Regions from separate parts of the Escherichia ruysiae genome, predicted to be linked through region 2. Evidence: predicted binding sites of a transcription regulator. Region 2 holds the regulator's gene; each other region holds the start of a gene.
The links. Region 2 encodes PhoB, which activates phosphate uptake and scavenging genes when phosphate is short. Its sites were predicted from a motif close to CTGTCATAAAACTGNCNNAT; they were not measured.
Positions count from the first base shown of each region.

Region 1 (5,788 bases), 3.7 Mb from region 2:
TCCAGTTGTTCCGTATGGAGCGCATGTAGATGTACTTCGTCGTAAATCAGCCCCTTCAGCTCCATTAAATGTCGTGGTCCCGGGGTAGCGGTAATGACCCATCCTCCCGGTTTGACCACGCGCGCTAATTCTTCTGCTTTGCACGGCGCGTAGATACGGACAACGGCATCCATACTGGTATCAGAAAACGGCAGACGGTGGCTGGAAGCGACACAAAAGGTGACCTGCTGATAGCGTTTTGCCGCAGCCTTAATCGCGACCTTAGAGACATCCAGACCAAAAGTAGTCACACCCGGCAATGCCTCGGCAAAAGCATGAGTGTAGTACCCTTCCCCACAGCCAATATCCAGTATTGCCGTTGCGTGCTCATCAAGACAATCACACAACTGAGCAACTATCGCATCACGAAGCGGCTGATAATGCCCGGCATCTAAAAATGTACGCCGCGCTTGCATCATTTCCGCACTATCACCCGGATCGCGGGATCGTTTATGCTGAACGGGCAGCAAATTAACATATCCCTCTTTCGCCATATCAAATTGATGCCGTTTGGGACAGATATAGCTGTTTTTTTCAAGCGATAGCGGCTGATGACAAAGTGGACAGGAAAACGACATGACAACTCCGGCAGGATACTAAAGGCCGCAAGTGTAACGCGAATTGCGCGACGGGCAAATATCCGCAGGCAAGAGCGCGAATAAAACAAAGTAAAAAGCCTCGCATTTGGACGAGGCTTGATAGCGAGATTGAAGCGCGTTTACACTTCAGATCAGTGGTTTCGATCAGATTGCTGTTACGTTAACAGCTGCCGGACCTTTCTGGCCGTCCTGAATTTCGAACTCAACGTTCTGGCCTTCGGCCAGAGTTTTGAAGCCATTACCCTGGATAGCGGAAAAGTGTACGAATACATCTTTGCTGCCATCAGCCGGAGTAATGAAGCCAAAACCTTTAGACTCGTTGAACCACTTAACCTGACCTTTAATCTTTGCCATTTGAAAAATTCCTTAGATTGTTTTCTTCGCCCGCAGGCATTACAGAGATAAAACTGACACATTACTGCATGAGGCACTAATATAAGGCTCGGCAGAGAAGCGGTATTCAACGACAACGTGTTTACTCAGGACTTCTTTACTGAAAATGCCACACATAAACAGAACTGTACCTCGTTTAACCCGAAACTGTTATCACATACAACGTTAATTATGGCAAGCCATTTTTAAACATGTCTCGATCAGCCGCACAAATCTCGATACGCCTTCCACTTTTTTGCACATTTATGCAACGGAATACATGTCGATATATCGATGCACTTAACCATACCATTACAAACAGATACTTGATCTGATGTAGTTTCTAACATAGTTCAATAAGTTCAGTTCTTCCAGAGCAGCACTACAACTTATTACGCAATGCGAGCGATATCACTTTTTATGATATATAACGAATAAAATATTATATAAATTCACTCCATAAAACAGTCAGTTAACAACAAACTAGAGTACAATAAAGAAACTATACTTAAGGCATATTATTATTTTAAAATAAGAAAAATTGATGAAATACTAAAAAGTGAGAATAGAAACGTTTCGCTAATAAACAATACCGTGATTGATCACAATTCCGATGTAAACATCCCAATAACTTAGCGGGGTAAATATCTTTTTCCGATATCGATGTTATGAAATAAATAACACGATAAATAATTGAAGTCAGACCAGAGTATTAATTTAAATCAATTGCACCACTATAGTGCATATATGAATGATAAGATGAGTAACCCGTTAACACCAGGGTTACTCAAATTTGAGGACGGATTACCGTTCAGCTACCAGGCGGATGATATCGTCATCTTCAGCCGCTTTTTGGTTCTCTGCAGCACTGGTATCTGTTTTTTCAGGTTCGCTTGCTTCGCACAAACGACGTAACAGCGCATTTTGCCGTTTTTGCTGATCCAGCAATGCCTCAAGAAGTTCAATCTGTTCGTTAGTCCGTGAACTGGCACGGTTGATGAAAAACCACAAGATGAGCCCAATAGCGAGAACTACCACCGATACAACCAAAGACGCAATGTTCATCACGCCTGAATTTACAACTTCGTTCATTTCACCACCTCTAAGTAGAGGCGCCATTCTACCACTGCCACACAGGAAGGAAATCTACCGTTGAAAAAATGATATCACCACGGGATAAATTGATTGATGGTACAAATTCCGTTGAAAAATTGTACGTCCTGATCGCACATCATATTGAACACCTGCGCCCATAGCAGCAAGCAAGCCAGCACAGCGACAACCAGAACGCCCCATCGAAACTTTTTCACTCCAGTCTCCGTTTAAACTACCTTATGTCATTAAACTATCATGCGTTAGTTAAACAGCGCCTAACTATGTCGATATTCGTGCTTTTTCGGAACTATACGCTTGCTTCAGCCCATATTACCGCTACGATTAGGCGAACAAAAAAGAGATGAGGTCATAATGCGATTCATTATTCGCACAATTATGTTGATAGCACTGGTATGGACAGGATTATTACTAAGCGGATATGGCGTTCTGATTGGAAGCAAGGAGAATGCCGCTGGGTTAGGTTTGCAATGTTCCTATCTGACCGCCAGAGGCACCAGCACGGTACAATACCTACACACTAAAAGTGGGCTTTTCGGAATAACAGATTGCCCGCTGTTACGTAAAAGCAATAACGTTGTAGATAATGGCTAAAGGCATAAATAACTACTTAAACCGAAGATAAAAAGTACATTCATCGCCATAGCGTACTATGTTACGCCATTTGTAACTTTATTTAACCCACGCGAAATACAGAACCTGTCTGAATATTATACAGACAGGTTCTTCCTCTAATCAGAACGGATAGTCGTGATACCCCATTTGAGAGGAAATTTTACGCGCCGCCGTATGCAGCATAGTCACGTACTCCTGCAAACGCTCCTCAGAAAAACGCAGGGTCGGGAAGGAAATACTCAAACCAGCAATAACCACGCCAAAGCGGTCAAATACCGGAACTGCGATACAGCGCAGCCCCTCCTCCTGCTCTTCGTTATCTTCGCCATAACCTTGCTCACGCACCAGATCCAACACCGGTAATAACGCTTCTGTGCTGGTAATGGTACGATCGGTACTGCGTTTATACTCAACGCCCTCAAGGATTTGCTTCACTTCATCACGATCGCGCCAGGCCAGCAATACTTTACCAATCGCAGTACTGTAAAGCGGATTACGACGACCAACCCGAGAATACATGCGCAAATTGTACATAGAGTCAATTTTGTGGATGTAAACAATGCTGTCTTCATCCAGCGCGCCAAGGTGGATGGTCTCTTTGGTCAGGCGGGAAAGCTCACGCATCTGGATATCTGCGCTACGAATAAGATCAACATTTTGTAACGCGCGGGCGCCCAGTTCAAACAATTTCAGGGTCAGCGAATATTTCTCTGACTCCCCTTCCTGCGCCACGTAGCCCAGGGTTTTCATGGTCTGTAAAAAGCGATAAACGGTGCTTTTTGACATCATGACGCGCTGTGACAGCTCGGTTATCCCTATTTCACGCTCTTCGCCCAGCGCCTGCAAAATGCCAAAAACTTTCAGTACAGAAGATACAGAATCAGGCTGTTTATCCAGATCTGCGTTAGCCATTTATCACCTCATTGCGAGTGTTTTATAAAAATCAGAACTGTTTTTTATTATAATTTCGTGCCAGGGTGGTCGCAATCCATCTTTTGCCGGTTAGTTACAATTCTGCGACATTCGCCGTGAATATCAGTGCTAGAATCATACCCCTGTTGATTATTACCAAAAGATATAAAATTCCTATGCCAAAAGTTCAGGCCGATGGTCTGCCGTTGCCTCAGCGATACGGCGCGATTTTAACCATTATTATTGGTATTTCGATGGCGGTCCTCGACGGCGCTATCGCTAACGTCGCCTTGCCAACAATCGCCACAGACCTTCATGCCACGCCAGCCAGCTCCATCTGGGTAGTGAACGCCTATCAAATTGCCATTGTCGTCTCTCTGCTCTCATTCTCGTTTCTGGGAGATATGTTTGGCTATCGACGTATTTATAAATGCGGATTGGTCGTTTTTCTGTTGTCTTCGCTGTTCTGCGCCCTTTCTGATTCGCTGCAAATGCTCACCCTGGCGCGTGTAATACAAGGTTTCGGCGGCGCAGCACTGATGAGCGTCAATACTGCACTTATCCGCCTGATCTACCCGCAGCGTTTTCTGGGTAGGGGGATGGGAATTAACTCGTTTATTGTTGCCGTCTCCTCGGCTGCCGGTCCGACAATTGCAGCGGCAATTCTTTCCTTTGCTTCCTGGAAATGGTTATTTTTAATCAACGTGCCGTTGGGTATTATCGCTCTGCTTCTGGCGATACGTTTTCTGCCACCTAATGGATCGCGTTCCAGTAAACCTCGTTTTGACCTGCCCAGTGCAGTAATGAATGCGTTAACCTTCGGCCTGCTTATTACTGCGTTGAGTGGTTTCGCTCAGGGGCAATCGCTGACGTTGATTGCAGCAGAACTGGCGGTAATGGTTGTCGTGGGTATATTCTTTATTCGCCGCCAGCTTTCTCTTCCCGTACCGCTGCTACCGGTGGATTTACTGCGCATTCCGCTGTTTTCACTTTCTATTTGCACGTCTATTTGCTCTTTCTGCGCACAGATGTTGGCAATGGTTTCTCTGCCCTTTTACCTGCAAACCGTGCTTGGGCGCAGTGAAGTAGAAACGGGTTTACTCCTGACGCCGTGGCCGTTAGCTACCATGGTGATGGCACCGCTGGCAGGCTATCTGATAGAGCGCGTACATGCAGGATTGCTGGGTGCTTTAGGTTTGTTCATTATGGCAGCGGGTCTGTTTTCACTGGTTCTGCTGCCCGCTTCTCCTGCGGATATCAACATTATCTGGCCAATGATCTTATGCGGCGCTGGATTTGGCTTATTTCAGTCCCCCAATAACCACACCATTATTACCTCCGCCCCTCGCGAACGTAGCGGTGGTGCCAGTGGCATGTTAGGTACAGCTCGTCTGCTTGGTCAGAGTAGCGGCGCGGCTCTGGTGGCTCTGATGTTAAATCAGTTTGGCGATAATGGTACGCACGTCTCGCTGATGACTGCGGCTATTCTGGCTGTGATTGCTGCCTGCGTCAGTGGGTTACGGATTACCCAGCCACGATCCCAGGCATAAAAAAAGCGCGTCGACCAGGACGCGCTTTTTAGCATTTACTTCATATTACTTCAGGTATTCACCGGTGCGCAGAGCTTCAATACGTTTATCCAGCGGCGGGTGAGTCATGAACAGCTCACTGAGCGATTTTGACTTACCGTTAATGCAGAAAGCCATCATGCTCGTTGCTTCTTGCGGCTCATAGCTGGTTTTAAGACGCTGCAGCGCGGCAATCATTTTTTCACGGCCAACCAGTTTCGCTGAACCCGCATCGGCGTGGAATTCACGATGACGCGAGAACCACATGGTAATAATGCTCGCCAGAATACCAAATACCAGTTCCAGCACCGTCGCGACTGCAAAGTAGATCAGCGGGTTACCGTTGCTCTCTTCACCTTCGTCACGGTTACCGCCCATGAAGCCAGCGGCCAGTTGCGCGAGAATACGAGAAATAAAGATAACGAAGGTGTTCACCACCCCCTGAATCAGCGTCATCGTAACCATATCACCATTGGCAATGTGGCTAATTTCGTGAGCGATTACTGCCTCGGCTTCATCCGGGCTCATGTTTTGCAACAAACCGGTGCTGACAGCAACCAGAGAGGCATC
Region 1 is NZ_JAVIWS010000001.1:85,719-91,506, reverse strand. It holds gene rlmA (23S rRNA (guanine(745)-N(1))-methyltransferase) at 1-617, opposite strand, end outside; gene cspE (transcription antiterminator/RNA stability regulator CspE) at 783-992, opposite strand; gene RGV86_RS00535 (DUF2627 domain-containing protein) at 1,032-1,148, opposite strand; gene RGV86_RS00530 (YebO family protein) at 1,815-2,102, opposite strand; gene mgrB (PhoP/PhoQ regulatory lipoprotein MgrB) at 2,177-2,320, opposite strand; gene RGV86_RS00520 (YobH family protein) at 2,478-2,717, shown strand; gene kdgR (DNA-binding transcriptional regulator KdgR) at 2,859-3,650, opposite strand; gene RGV86_RS00510 (MFS transporter) at 3,827-5,200, shown strand; gene htpX (protease HtpX) at 5,246-5,788, opposite strand, start outside.
Region 1: kdgR (DNA-binding transcriptional regulator KdgR) is a predicted target of PhoB. The motif match lies at 3,662-3,681, and genes of this name have one in related genera.

Region 2 (5,788 bases):
CTCATCTTGTCGGAGGCTTTGTGCTTCGTTCTCATCCCGCTGAAGCTGCTTCGTTAAGGCGTCCAGTTGCCCACGTAGCGCCGCGCCTTCTTCACCGAGCTTTTTAACTTCATTTTCCAGCGCCAGTAATCGAGACTGATTAACCCCCGGTTCCAGCGCCCGATACGCCTCGACCGCCGGGTGGCTGGTGGAACCACAAAGTGGGCAAGGCTGACCTGCCTGTAACTGCGCACGTTGAGCTTCCAGGGTTTTGATGCGTGCTTCCTGCTCGCAAATGGTTTTGACATCGGCAAGCTGTTGCGTCTTTTCTTTATAACGTTGGCGCATTTCAGTGAGCGCGGCGTTACGTTGTGTCTGTTCCTGCGTAACGCTCTGAATAGCGGCCTGTAGCTGCGACAGGCGTTTTTGCTGGGGAACAATCTGCCCATATAGTGCGCTCAGGCGCTGACGCAGCGGACGTTGTTCGGCATGTTGTGCCTGCGCAGCGGCAACTTCGGCGGCGGTTAAAGTTAAAGAGATCGCCGGAAGAGCATTAAGTTTTTGCTCTGCATGGGTTAATTGCTGTTGCCATTGCCGCAGATACTTGCGATCGCTGGCCTGTTGGGCGAACTGCGCCCGCCAACCCGCCAGTTCGTTATTCCACTGCCGGAAGCGGTCGTGTTCGTGTAACCACGCATTCAGATTTTGTTGCTGCTGTTGTAATTCTGCCGACTGCTTCGCCGCGTGGTGACGAATATTTGCGCGAAGCGCCATTGTGCGCTGTAAGCGAGTATTTACTTCTTCAATCTGCTGACGAGTATGCGTTAGTGCCGCAGTGTGTTCTGCGATGCGTTCCCAGTGCGGACGAAGATTTCGTGCCGGTTGTGCCAGACTGAGCGCCGCCAGTTGAGGTTGCGCTTTTTCTTCCTCGGCTAACACCTGTTGCAGTGCCTGCTGACGGCGGCTGGCGTCTTTTTGCAATTCATCCAGACGCGTTAACCAGTTAAGCGATTGTTGTTCTTGCTGCTGTGTGACGAGTAACTGTTTTTCTTCGTCAGTGAGTACCTGCAAACTTTCTGTCAGCGATTGCACTTGTTCTGGCGCTAATAATGCGACACCGCTGGCCTGCGCTTGCAGTTTTTCCAGCTCAGTACGGGCCGATTTATGCTGTTCAAAGACCATCGCGGAGATTTGACCGTAAATTTCGGTGCCGGTTAACTCCTCCAGCAATTCCGCTCGTTCTTTCGGTTTGGCATTGAGGAAGGCAGCAAATTGTCCCTGCGAAAGCAGCATCGAACGGGTGAAACGCCCGTAATCCAGCCCGGTTAACGTCGCCGTCAGTTCCAGCTTATCTTTCACTTTGTCGGCGAGAATTTTGCCGTCTGCGCAGCGCGCCAGCTCTACGCGTGGTACCTGCAAATTACCGTCGGGTTGGTTACGCGCCCGATTCTGGCTCCAGAACGCGCGATACGCTTCACCTTTCACTTCAAACTCCACCTCCGCCAGACATTCGGCGGTATCGCGGGTCATGAGATCATTTTGCGATTGTGAAACGTTAGAGAGGCGCGGAGTTTCGTGATACAGCGCCAGACAAATGGCGTCCAGCAGGGTGGTTTTCCCCGCACCGGTCGGGCCGGTAATTGCAAACAGCCCGTTGCTGGCGAACGGCTCGCGGGTGAAATCAATCTTCCATTCGCCTTTTAATGAGTTCAGGTTTTTCAGGCGCAGGCTGAGAATTTTCATGCTTCGTGTTCTCCGGCGAGGGTCTGCAATGTCGTGGCGAAAAGATGTTGCAAGCGTTGATGCTGCGATTCATCAAGTTCTTCCAGTGCCAGACGGCGATTAAAAACATCTTCGACGCTAAGTTCGCTGAGGGTTTCACGCCGTTGGCTGGCTAACACACGCTCGCGCTGTTCACGACTCCGGCGTACCAGCAATACTTCGACAGGCAGTGATTCGGTTAATGCCTGGATTTTGCGCTGAATATCATGCAGATACTCATCGGTAGTGATTTCAATATCCAGCCAGACAGGTGGTTCCTGTGGCACATCGCGCCATTGTTCAAGCTGTTCGGTAATCGACGCCAAATCGCCTTTCAGCACCGCCATCGGTTGTGTTACCGGTACGTTCAGGTTTTCCACGCTCTCTAATTTGCCGTTTGAAAAAGTTACCAGATGGACATATTTACTCTTGCCGCACTCATCAAAACTCAGTGGGATGGGGGATCCGCAATAGCGAACATGTTCCATGCCGCCAATAATTTGCGCGCGGTGAATATGTCCAAGCGCGATGTAGTCGGCTGGCGGAAAGTTTTGTGCCGGAAACGCGTCCAGCGTGCCAATATAGATGTCACGCACGGCATCACTTTTACTGGCACCCACAGTCGTTAAATGCCCCGTGGCGATGATGGGAAGAGGTTGATTGCCGCGCAGCTTGCAGGCATCTGCATAGTGTTGTTGATAATAATCGGTGATCGCTGCCAGCAAATGTTGCTGTTTTTCCATGCCGTTAAGTCCCGCCTGGCTGGTAATAATGTCACGCGGGCGTAAAAAAGGAATGGGACACAGCACTGCGCCTGGCGTCCCGTCGCGACGAGGCAAGATTTGCGGCGCATGTCCGGCGCTGGCGACCACAGTAGTATTGAGGAACGCCATGATATCGCGCGATTCATTCAACGTGGCGACCGAGTCATGGTTTCCCGCCAGTACCACCAGATGACAGCCAGTTTGCTGTAAATTGACAACAAAACGGTTGTATAACGTGCGGGCGTAACTGGGCGGCGAGCCGGTATCGAAAACATCACCGGCAACAATAATCGCATCCACCTGATGGGTTTGTGCTGTCTCCAGCAGCCAGTCAAGAAAAGCCTGGTGTTCAGCTTCGCGGCTTTTACTGTAGAAGTTCTGGCCGAGATGCCAGTCTGAGGTGTGAAGGATGCGCATAACGATTCTCTGGCGAAAAAGCATGGGCGCGATTATACCCAAACAGATGTGTCATTTGCTTTTTTCTGCGCCACGTAAATCAATAACCTGAAGATATGTGCGACGTGCTTTTCATAAATCTGTCATAAATCTGACGCATAATGGCGTCGCATTAATGATCGCAACCTATTTATTACAACAGGGCAAATCATGGCGAGACGTATTCTGGTCGTAGAAGATGAAGCTCCAATTCGCGAAATGGTCTGCTTCGTGCTCGAACAAAATGGCTTTCAGCCGGTCGAAGCGGAAGATTATGACAGTGCTGTGAATCAACTGAATGAACCCTGGCCGGATTTGATTCTCCTCGACTGGATGTTACCCGGCGGCTCGGGTATCCAGTTCATCAAACACCTTAAGCGCGAGTCGATGACCCGGGATATTCCAGTGGTGATGTTGACCGCCAGAGGGGAAGAAGAAGATCGCGTGCGTGGTCTTGAAACCGGTGCGGACGACTATATCACCAAGCCGTTTTCGCCGAAGGAGCTGGTGGCGCGAATCAAAGCGGTAATGCGCCGTATTTCGCCAATGGCGGTGGAAGAGGTGATCGAGATGCAGGGGCTAAGTCTGGATCCGACATCTCACCGGGTGATGGCGGGCGAAGAGCCGCTGGAGATGGGGCCGACAGAATTTAAATTGCTGCACTTTTTTATGACGCATCCTGAGCGCGTGTACAGCCGCGAGCAGCTATTAAACCACGTCTGGGGAACCAACGTGTATGTAGAAGACCGCACGGTCGATGTCCACATTCGTCGCCTGCGTAAAGCACTGGAGCCCGGCGGGCATGACCGCATGGTGCAGACCGTGCGCGGTACAGGATATCGTTTTTCAACCCGCTTTTAACGCCTTGCTCATCGGACGCAGAGCAGGGCTTATGATTTCATAACTGGAGTATCTTACGTGCTGGAACGGCTGTCGTGGAAAAGGCTGGTGCTGGAGCTGCTACTTTGCTGCCTCCCGGCTTTCATCCTGGGTGCATTTTTTGGTTACCTGCCCTGGTTTTTGCTGGCATCGGTAACAGGACTGCTTATCTGGCATTTCTGGAATTTATTGCGCCTTTCATGGTGGCTGTGGGTTGATCGCAGTATGACGCCGCCACCGGGGCGTGGTAGCTGGGAACCGCTACTATATGGCTTACACCAGATGCAGCTGCGAAATAAAAAACGCCGCCGCGAGCTGGGCAATCTGATTAAACGCTTTCGTAGTGGCGCGGAGTCGCTGCCCGATGCGGTGGTGCTGACCACGGAAGAGGGCGGTATTTTCTGGTGTAACGGACTGGCGCAACAGATTCTTGGCCTGCGCTGGCCGGAAGATAACGGGCAGAACATCCTTAACCTGCTGCGTTACCCGGAGTTTACGCAATATCTGAAAACGCGTGATTTTTCTCGCCCGCTCAATCTGGTGCTCAACACCGGGCGGCATCTGGAAATTCGCGTCATGCCTTATACCCATAAACAGTTGCTGATGGTGGCGCGTGATGTCACGCAAATGCATCAACTGGAAGGGGCGCGGCGTAACTTTTTTGCCAACGTAAGCCATGAGTTACGCACGCCGTTGACGGTGTTACAGGGTTACCTGGAGATGATGGATGAGCAACCGCTGGAAGGCGCGGTTCGCGAAAAAGCGTTGCACACCATGCGCGAGCAGACTCAGCGGATGGAAGGGCTGGTGAAGCAGTTACTGACACTGTCGAAAATCGAAGCCGCACCGACGCAGTTGCTCAATGAAAAGGTTGATGTGCCGATGATGCTGCGCGTTGTTGAGCGCGAAGCTCAGACTCTGAGCCAGAAAAAACAGACATTTACCTTTGAAATAGATAACGACCTCAAAGTGTCTGGCAATGAAGATCAGCTACGCAGTGCGATTTCGAACCTGGTCTATAACGCCGTGAATCACACGCCAGAAGGCACGCATATCACGGTACGCTGGCAGCGAGTGCCGCACGGTGCCGAATTTAGCGTTGAAGATAATGGGCCGGGCATCGCACCGGAGCATATTCCGCGCCTGACCGAGCGTTTTTATCGTGTAGACAAAGCGCGTTCCCGACAAACAGGCGGTAGCGGACTGGGGTTAGCAATTGTTAAACATGCGGTAAATCACCACGAAAGCCGCCTGAATATTGACAGTACGGTGGGCAAAGGTACGCGTTTCAGTTTTGTTCTGCCGGAACGTTTAATTGCCAAAAACAGCAATTAATCTGCCTTTGTCATTTTTTGTTGCCATAAGCCAGCCGATGCTGGCTTTTTTTCTTTGCAGTCAAAAAATGGACGCTGAACTTTACACCGGCTGGTGATTTTTTGTTCGCATGATAAGCCATATCTTTTTCACGGAAATAGTGTTTTATACTGGTTGGTGATTTCTTATCGTTATATCCCTCTGGTTTTTAGATCCCTTCTTGCTTTAAAACGTTATAAGCGTTTAAATTGCGCTTCAGGTGCTGTCATACTGACTGCATTCACGCGGTAAATCGAAAAACTATTCTTCGCCGCGCCTGGTTGGGAGTATTTCCCGCTAAAATTGTTTAAATATACCGCTGTATCATCCCCAGGGATTGGCACAAAAATTTAACGTTACAACACCACATCCACAGGCAGTATGATTTATGACCCATCAATTAAGATCGCGCGATATCATCGCTCTGGGCTTTATGACATTTGCGTTGTTCGTCGGCGCAGGTAACATTATTTTCCCTCCAATGGTCGGCTTGCAGGCAGGCGAACACGTCTGGACTGCGGCATTCGGCTTCCTCATTACTGCCGTTGGTCTGCCGGTATTAACGGTAGTGGCGCTGGCGAAAGTTGGTGGCGGTGTTGACAGCCTGAGCACGCCAA
Region 2 is NZ_JAVIWS010000001.1:3,769,763-3,775,550, forward strand. It holds gene sbcC (exonuclease subunit SbcC) at 1-1,722, opposite strand, end outside; gene sbcD (exonuclease subunit SbcD) at 1,719-2,921, opposite strand; gene phoB (phosphate response regulator transcription factor PhoB) at 3,111-3,800, shown strand; gene phoR (phosphate regulon sensor histidine kinase PhoR) at 3,858-5,153, shown strand; gene brnQ (branched-chain amino acid transporter carrier protein BrnQ) at 5,560-5,788, shown strand, end outside.

Region 3 (5,788 bases), 820 kb from region 2:
ATTGCTGCAACTCAAGGCGCATCTGCACGCGCAGCTTGGCATCAAGGTTCGAGAGCGGCTCATCAAACAAAAATACCGCCGGATCGCGCACAATCGCGCGGCCCATCGCTACACGCTGGCGCTGACCGCCGGAAAGCTCGCGCGGGCGACGTTTGAGCAGAGCGTCCAGCTCCAGAATGCGCGCCGCTTCTTTAACGCGCTCGGCTATTTGCTGCTTGCCCATGCCGCGAATTTTCAGCCCCCACGCCATGTTTTCTTCGACGCTCATATGCGGATAAAGCGCATAGTTCTGGAACACCATCGCAATCCCGCGATCTTTCGGCTCCATTTCGGTCACACGCTCATTGTTGATCCAGATATCGCCTTCCGTTACCCGCTCCAGCCCGGCAACCATGCGCAGCAGCGTGGATTTCCCGCAGCCAGACGGCCCGACCATCACGATAAATTCGCCATCCGCCACATCAAGGGTCAGCGGTTTAATCACCTGGGTTTTGCCATCCCAACTTTTGGTTACTGCCTGTAATTTCAGTCCTGCCATCTTATTTCTCACTATCGACCAGGCCGCGCACGAAGGCACGCTGCATCACTAAAACAATCACTACTGGTGGGATCAGAGTTAACAACATCGCCGCCATCACCGAGTTCCATTCCGTGGTGCCTTCGCCTGTGGCAATCATCCCTTTGATCCCTGCAACGGTAGTGCCGAGATCAACGTCGGTAATAATCAGCAGCGGCCACAGATACTGGTTCCAGCCGTAGATAAAGGTGATCACAAACAGCGCCGCCAGATTGGTTTTCGACAACGGAAAAACAATGTCGCAAAAGAAGCGCATTGGCGACGCGCCGTCGATCCGCGCGGCTTCCACCAGCTCATCCGGCAGCGTCATAAAGAACTGGCGGAACAGGAAGGTGGCGGTCGCCGAGGCCATCAGCGGCAGCGTTAAACCTGCATAGCTGTCGAGCATCTTCAGATTGGCAATGACTTCTACCGTCGGGAAAATACGCACTTCAACCGGCAGCATCAGGGTGATAAAAATCATCCAGAAGAAGAGGTTACGCAGCGGAAAACGAAACCAGACAATAGCAAATGCCGAAAGCATCGAGACGGTAATTTTGCCGAGCGTAATGCTGAACGCCATCACGAAGCTGTTAAGCAACATCCGCCAGAACGGCGCGCTATTCGTGCCTACCCCGTTCACCCAGATGTTGTGGATGTTTTCCAGCAGATGTGTGCCAGGAATTAGCGTCATCGGCGCGGCGTAGACGGCTTGTTTATCCAGCGTTGCCGCGACAAACGCCACGTACAGCGGGAAGAGGATCACCGCGATCCCGAGGATCAGCATGGTATGGCTGAATATCGTCAGCCACGGACGGTTCTCAATCATTGGTAACGCACCTTGCTTTCAACATAGCGGAACTGCACCACCGTCAGCACGATGACGAGGAACATCAACACCACCGACTGCGCGGCAGACGAAGCCAGATCCAGCCCGGTAAAGCCTTCGCGGTAGATCTTATAAATCAGCGTCGTGGTAGCCTGAACCGGCCCGCCGGACGTGGCGGCGTCGATCACCGGGAAGGTGTCGAAGAAGGCGTACACCAGGTTCACCACCAGCAGGAAGAAACTCACCGGAGCGATAAGCGGCAGAGCAATCTTAAAGAAGCGGCGAATCGGCCCTGCACCGTCGATGGCTGCGGCTTCGATCAACGAACGGGGAATGGATTGCAGCGCGGCATAGAAGAACAGAAAGTTGTAGCTGATTTGCTTCCACACCGAGGCAAACACCACCAGAAACATTGCCTGACCGCTGTTTTGCGCGTGGTTCCAGTCGTAGCCGAACTCAGCGAGAAAATGGGTGATCAGCCCACGGCCGGGGTTAAACAGGAAGATCCACAATACGGCGGCAACGGCGGGAGCCACGGCATACGGCAGCAGCATCAAGGTTTGATAGAAACGACTGCCGCGCACGATGTACTCCACCAGCGCCGCGAAGAACAGCGATACCAGCAAACCGCTGACAGTGACAAAGGCACTGAATTTTATCGTCGTCCAGAAGGAGTCGAGATAGTAGCTGTCATGAAACAGCGTGACGAAGTTATCCAGACCGACAAACTGGCTGGAGAAACCAAACGGATCGACGCTTTGTAGCGAGTACCACAACGCTTCGCCCGCAGGCCAGATAAAAAAGATAACGGTGATGATGAGCTGCGGCGCGACCAGCAAATAGGGCAGCCAGCGCGAGCGGAACACCGGACGGGATGATGACATAAATAAACTCTTCGTGTTGTGTTCCCCTCACCCCGGCCCTCTCCCCAAAGGGGCGAGGGAGAAAAGCGGTGCGGCGTTTTGCCATTGAGTCAACTTCGCTCTACCACGCCGGGTGGTTCCCTTCGCCTTCAGAACGAAGTGACAAACCGACACGGCACTTTTCCACCACGCCGATCGGTCCCCTCTCCCTTAGGGAGAGGGTTAGGGTGAGGGTAAGAGAATTAAGACTTCGTAGACTGCTCAAAGCGGCGCAGTAACTGATTCCCACGCTCAACGGCAGTATCCAGCGCCTGCTGTGGCGTCTTCTTGCCGGTCCACACGCTCTCCAGCTCTTCATCCACAATCACGCGGATCTGCGGCATGTTGCCCAGACGCAGCCCTTTGGTGAACGGCAACGGCGGCTTGTTCAGCATCTGACGCGTCGCGGTATCCGCCCCTGGGTTTTTCTCGTAAAAGCCCTGCTCACGGGTCAGGTCATACGCCGCTTTGGTGATCGGCAGATAACCGGTTTTCTGATGCCACTCAGCAGCGTTTTCTGGCTTCGCGAGGAAGTCGAGGAACTTCGCCACGCCGGTATACGTTTCTTTATCTTTGCCCTGCATCACCCACAGGCTGGCTCCGCCGATAATGGCATTTTGTGGCGCATCTTTCGCATCGGCGTCGTAAGGCATCATGCCTACGCCGTAGTTGAATTTGGCGTACTCGCGAATGTTGGCAAGCGAACCGGAAGAGGCGGTGGTCATCGCGCAATCACCGTTATAGAACTTCTCGGTGGATTCATCCTTACGCCCGACGTAGCTGAAATCACCCTTCTTGTTCATCTCTTCGAGCATGGCGATGTGTTTCACCTGCTCCGGCTTGTTGAACTCCAGCACCGCGTCCGTGCCGTCAAAACCGTTGTTTTTGCTGGCAAACGGCAGACCGTTCCAGGCGCTAAAGTTTTCCAGTTGGATCCAGCCCTGCCAGCCGCTGGCGTAGCCGCACTTCATACCGGAGGCTTTCAGTTTTGCGGCATAGTCCGCCAGATCCTGCCAGGTTTTCGGCGGCTGTTCCGGGTCTAATCCTGCTTTCTTGAAGGCGTCTTTGTTGTAATAGAGTACGGGGGTCGAGCTGTTGAACGGCTGGGAGAGTAAGTGGCCCGTTTTGCTGTCGGAGTAGTAACCGGAAACCGTCGGCACAAACTGCGATTCATCGAATTGAATCCCCGCCTCTTTAAACACGTCATATACCGGTTTAATGGCTTTCGACGCCATCATGGTAGCGGTGCCAACTTCATAAACCTGCAAAATAGCCGGCGCGTTGCCGGTACGAAATGCGGCAATCCCCGCGCTTAAATTCTGTTCGTAGTTGCCTTTGTAGGTCGGTACAATTTTGTAATCCGGATTTTCGGCGTTAAAACGTTGAGCCAGAGAATCCACCTCTTTACCCAGTTCCCCTTCCATAGAATGCCAGAACGGAATGGTCGTCACTGCCTGTGCATTCCCCATTAACGCCAGTCCGAGCGCCAGTGCTGAAGCTGTATAATGTAACGGTTTCATCGTTTATCTCTCTTGTTGTACCGAATGCGCGAATTCACGCGTTTTATGCTCGCGGGGTAACATGACATGCTCGAATTACAGAAAAATAACTTTTTTGTTACATTTGTAAGATAGTAAGGTGTCAGAAAGATGACAAGGCAGTGACGGCGCGGGTGAGGGAAAATGGGAGATGGGACACGGATAAGCGGGAAAATAGAAGGTCTGAATCAAACTCTACAGATTGCTCATCGTTTCATGCCGGATGCAGCGTAAACGCCTTATCTGGCCTACAAGATCGTACAAATTCAATATATTGCAACTCACCCAGTAGGCCTGATAAGCGCAGCGCATCAGGCATTTTTACATTTGTCAGCTGTCTCAAAGGAGTCTTTTGACTCCTTATCAATCAACGTGTTATTACCCGCCTAAATACGCGCTTCTCACCGCTTCGTTCGCCAGCAGCGCGTCGCCGGTATCGGAGAGCACCACATGGCCGTTTTCCAGCACGTAGCCGCGATCCGCCAGCTTTAGCGCCTGGTTGGCGTTCTGCTCGACGAGGAAGATAGTCATCCCCTGCTCGCGCAGCTGCTCGATGGTGTCGAAAATTTGCTGGATGATAATCGGCGCCAGCCCGAGCGATGGCTCATCAAGCAACAACAAACGCGGGTTGCTCATCAGCGCACGACCAATCGCCAGCATCTGCTGTTCACCGCCGGACATGGTGCCCGCCCGCTGAATACGGCGCTCATGCAGACGCGGGAACAGCTCATACACCCACTTTATGCGCTCCTGAAACTGGTCGCGTTCGGCAAAGAAGCCGCCCATTGCCAGGTTCTCTTCCACCGTCATTCGTGAGAAGACACGACGCCCTTCCGGGACAATCGCTACCGCTTCACGCATGATTTTCGCCGTCTGCCAGTCGGTAATGTCTTTATCATCAAACACAATTCGCCCGCTGGTGGCGCGCGGGTCGCCGCATAATGTGCCGAGCAAGGTGGTTTTCCCCGCCCCGTTCGCGCCAATGAGGGTGACAATCTCGCCCTGATTGATATGCAGGCTCACCTCATGCAGCGCCTGGATTTTGCCGTAGTGGGCGCTGACTTTGTCAAAGGACAACATGACTTTTTCCATCTTATGCCTCACCTAAATAGGCACGGATCACGTCCGGGTTATTACGGATCTGCTCCGGCGTACCGTTTGCCAGTGGCGTCCCCTGATTGACCACGTAAATTCTGTCTGAAATCCCCATCACCAGCTTCATATCGTGTTCAATCAACAAGATAGTGGTGTTGTGATGGTTACGCAGTTCGGCAATCAGCTCATCCAGTTCTTTAGTCTCTTTCGGGTTAAGACCTGCCGCAGGTTCGTCAAGCATTAAAATCTCCGGCTGCGTCACCATGCAGCGGGCAATTTCAAGACGGCGTTGGTCACCGTAGGCCAGGTTACTCGCCTGACGGTTAGCGTGTTCCAGCAAACCAATGCGCTCAAGCCAGGTTGCGGCTCGATCGAGCGCCTCACTTTGGGCGCGACGGAAAGAAGGCGTTTTCAACAGGCCAGAGAACAGCCCGGTTTTCAGTTGCTGATGCTGCGCCACCAACAGGTTTTCAATCACCGTCATTTCACGGAACAGACGCACGTGCTGAAAAGTACGCACCACCCCCATACGGGCAATTTGCTGACCAGCCAAACCTTCCAGATGCTGATCGCGCAGTAAAATGGTGCCGCCAGTGGGTTTGTAGAATCCGGTCAGGCAGTTAAAGACCGTGGTTTTTCCGGCACCGTTAGGGCCGATTAACGAGACGATCTCCTGCGGGTACAGTTCGAGATTGACGTTATTCACCGCCAGCAGGCCGCCGAAGCGCATCATCAGGCCGTTAACAGATAATAATGGCTGATTCATACCTGCTCTCCTTTCGTTTCGCCGTTTTTCAGCTTGAGTTGCGGGCGCGTCATGGGCAGCAAGCCCTGCGGACGCCAGATCATCATCAGCACCATCAAACCA
Region 3 is NZ_JAVIWS010000001.1:2,947,056-2,952,843, reverse strand. It holds gene ugpC (sn-glycerol 3-phosphate ABC transporter ATP binding protein UgpC) at 1-538, opposite strand, end outside; gene ugpE (sn-glycerol-3-phosphate ABC transporter permease UgpE) at 540-1,385, opposite strand; gene ugpA (sn-glycerol-3-phosphate ABC transporter permease UgpA) at 1,382-2,269, opposite strand; gene ugpB (sn-glycerol-3-phosphate ABC transporter substrate-binding protein UgpB) at 2,491-3,807, opposite strand; gene livF (high-affinity branched-chain amino acid ABC transporter ATP-binding protein LivF) at 4,204-4,917, opposite strand; gene livG (high-affinity branched-chain amino acid ABC transporter ATP-binding protein LivG) at 4,919-5,686, opposite strand; gene livM (branched chain amino acid ABC transporter permease LivM) at 5,683-5,788, opposite strand, start outside.
Region 3: ugpB (sn-glycerol-3-phosphate ABC transporter substrate-binding protein UgpB) is a predicted target of PhoB. The motif match lies at 3,924-3,943, and genes of this name have one in related genera.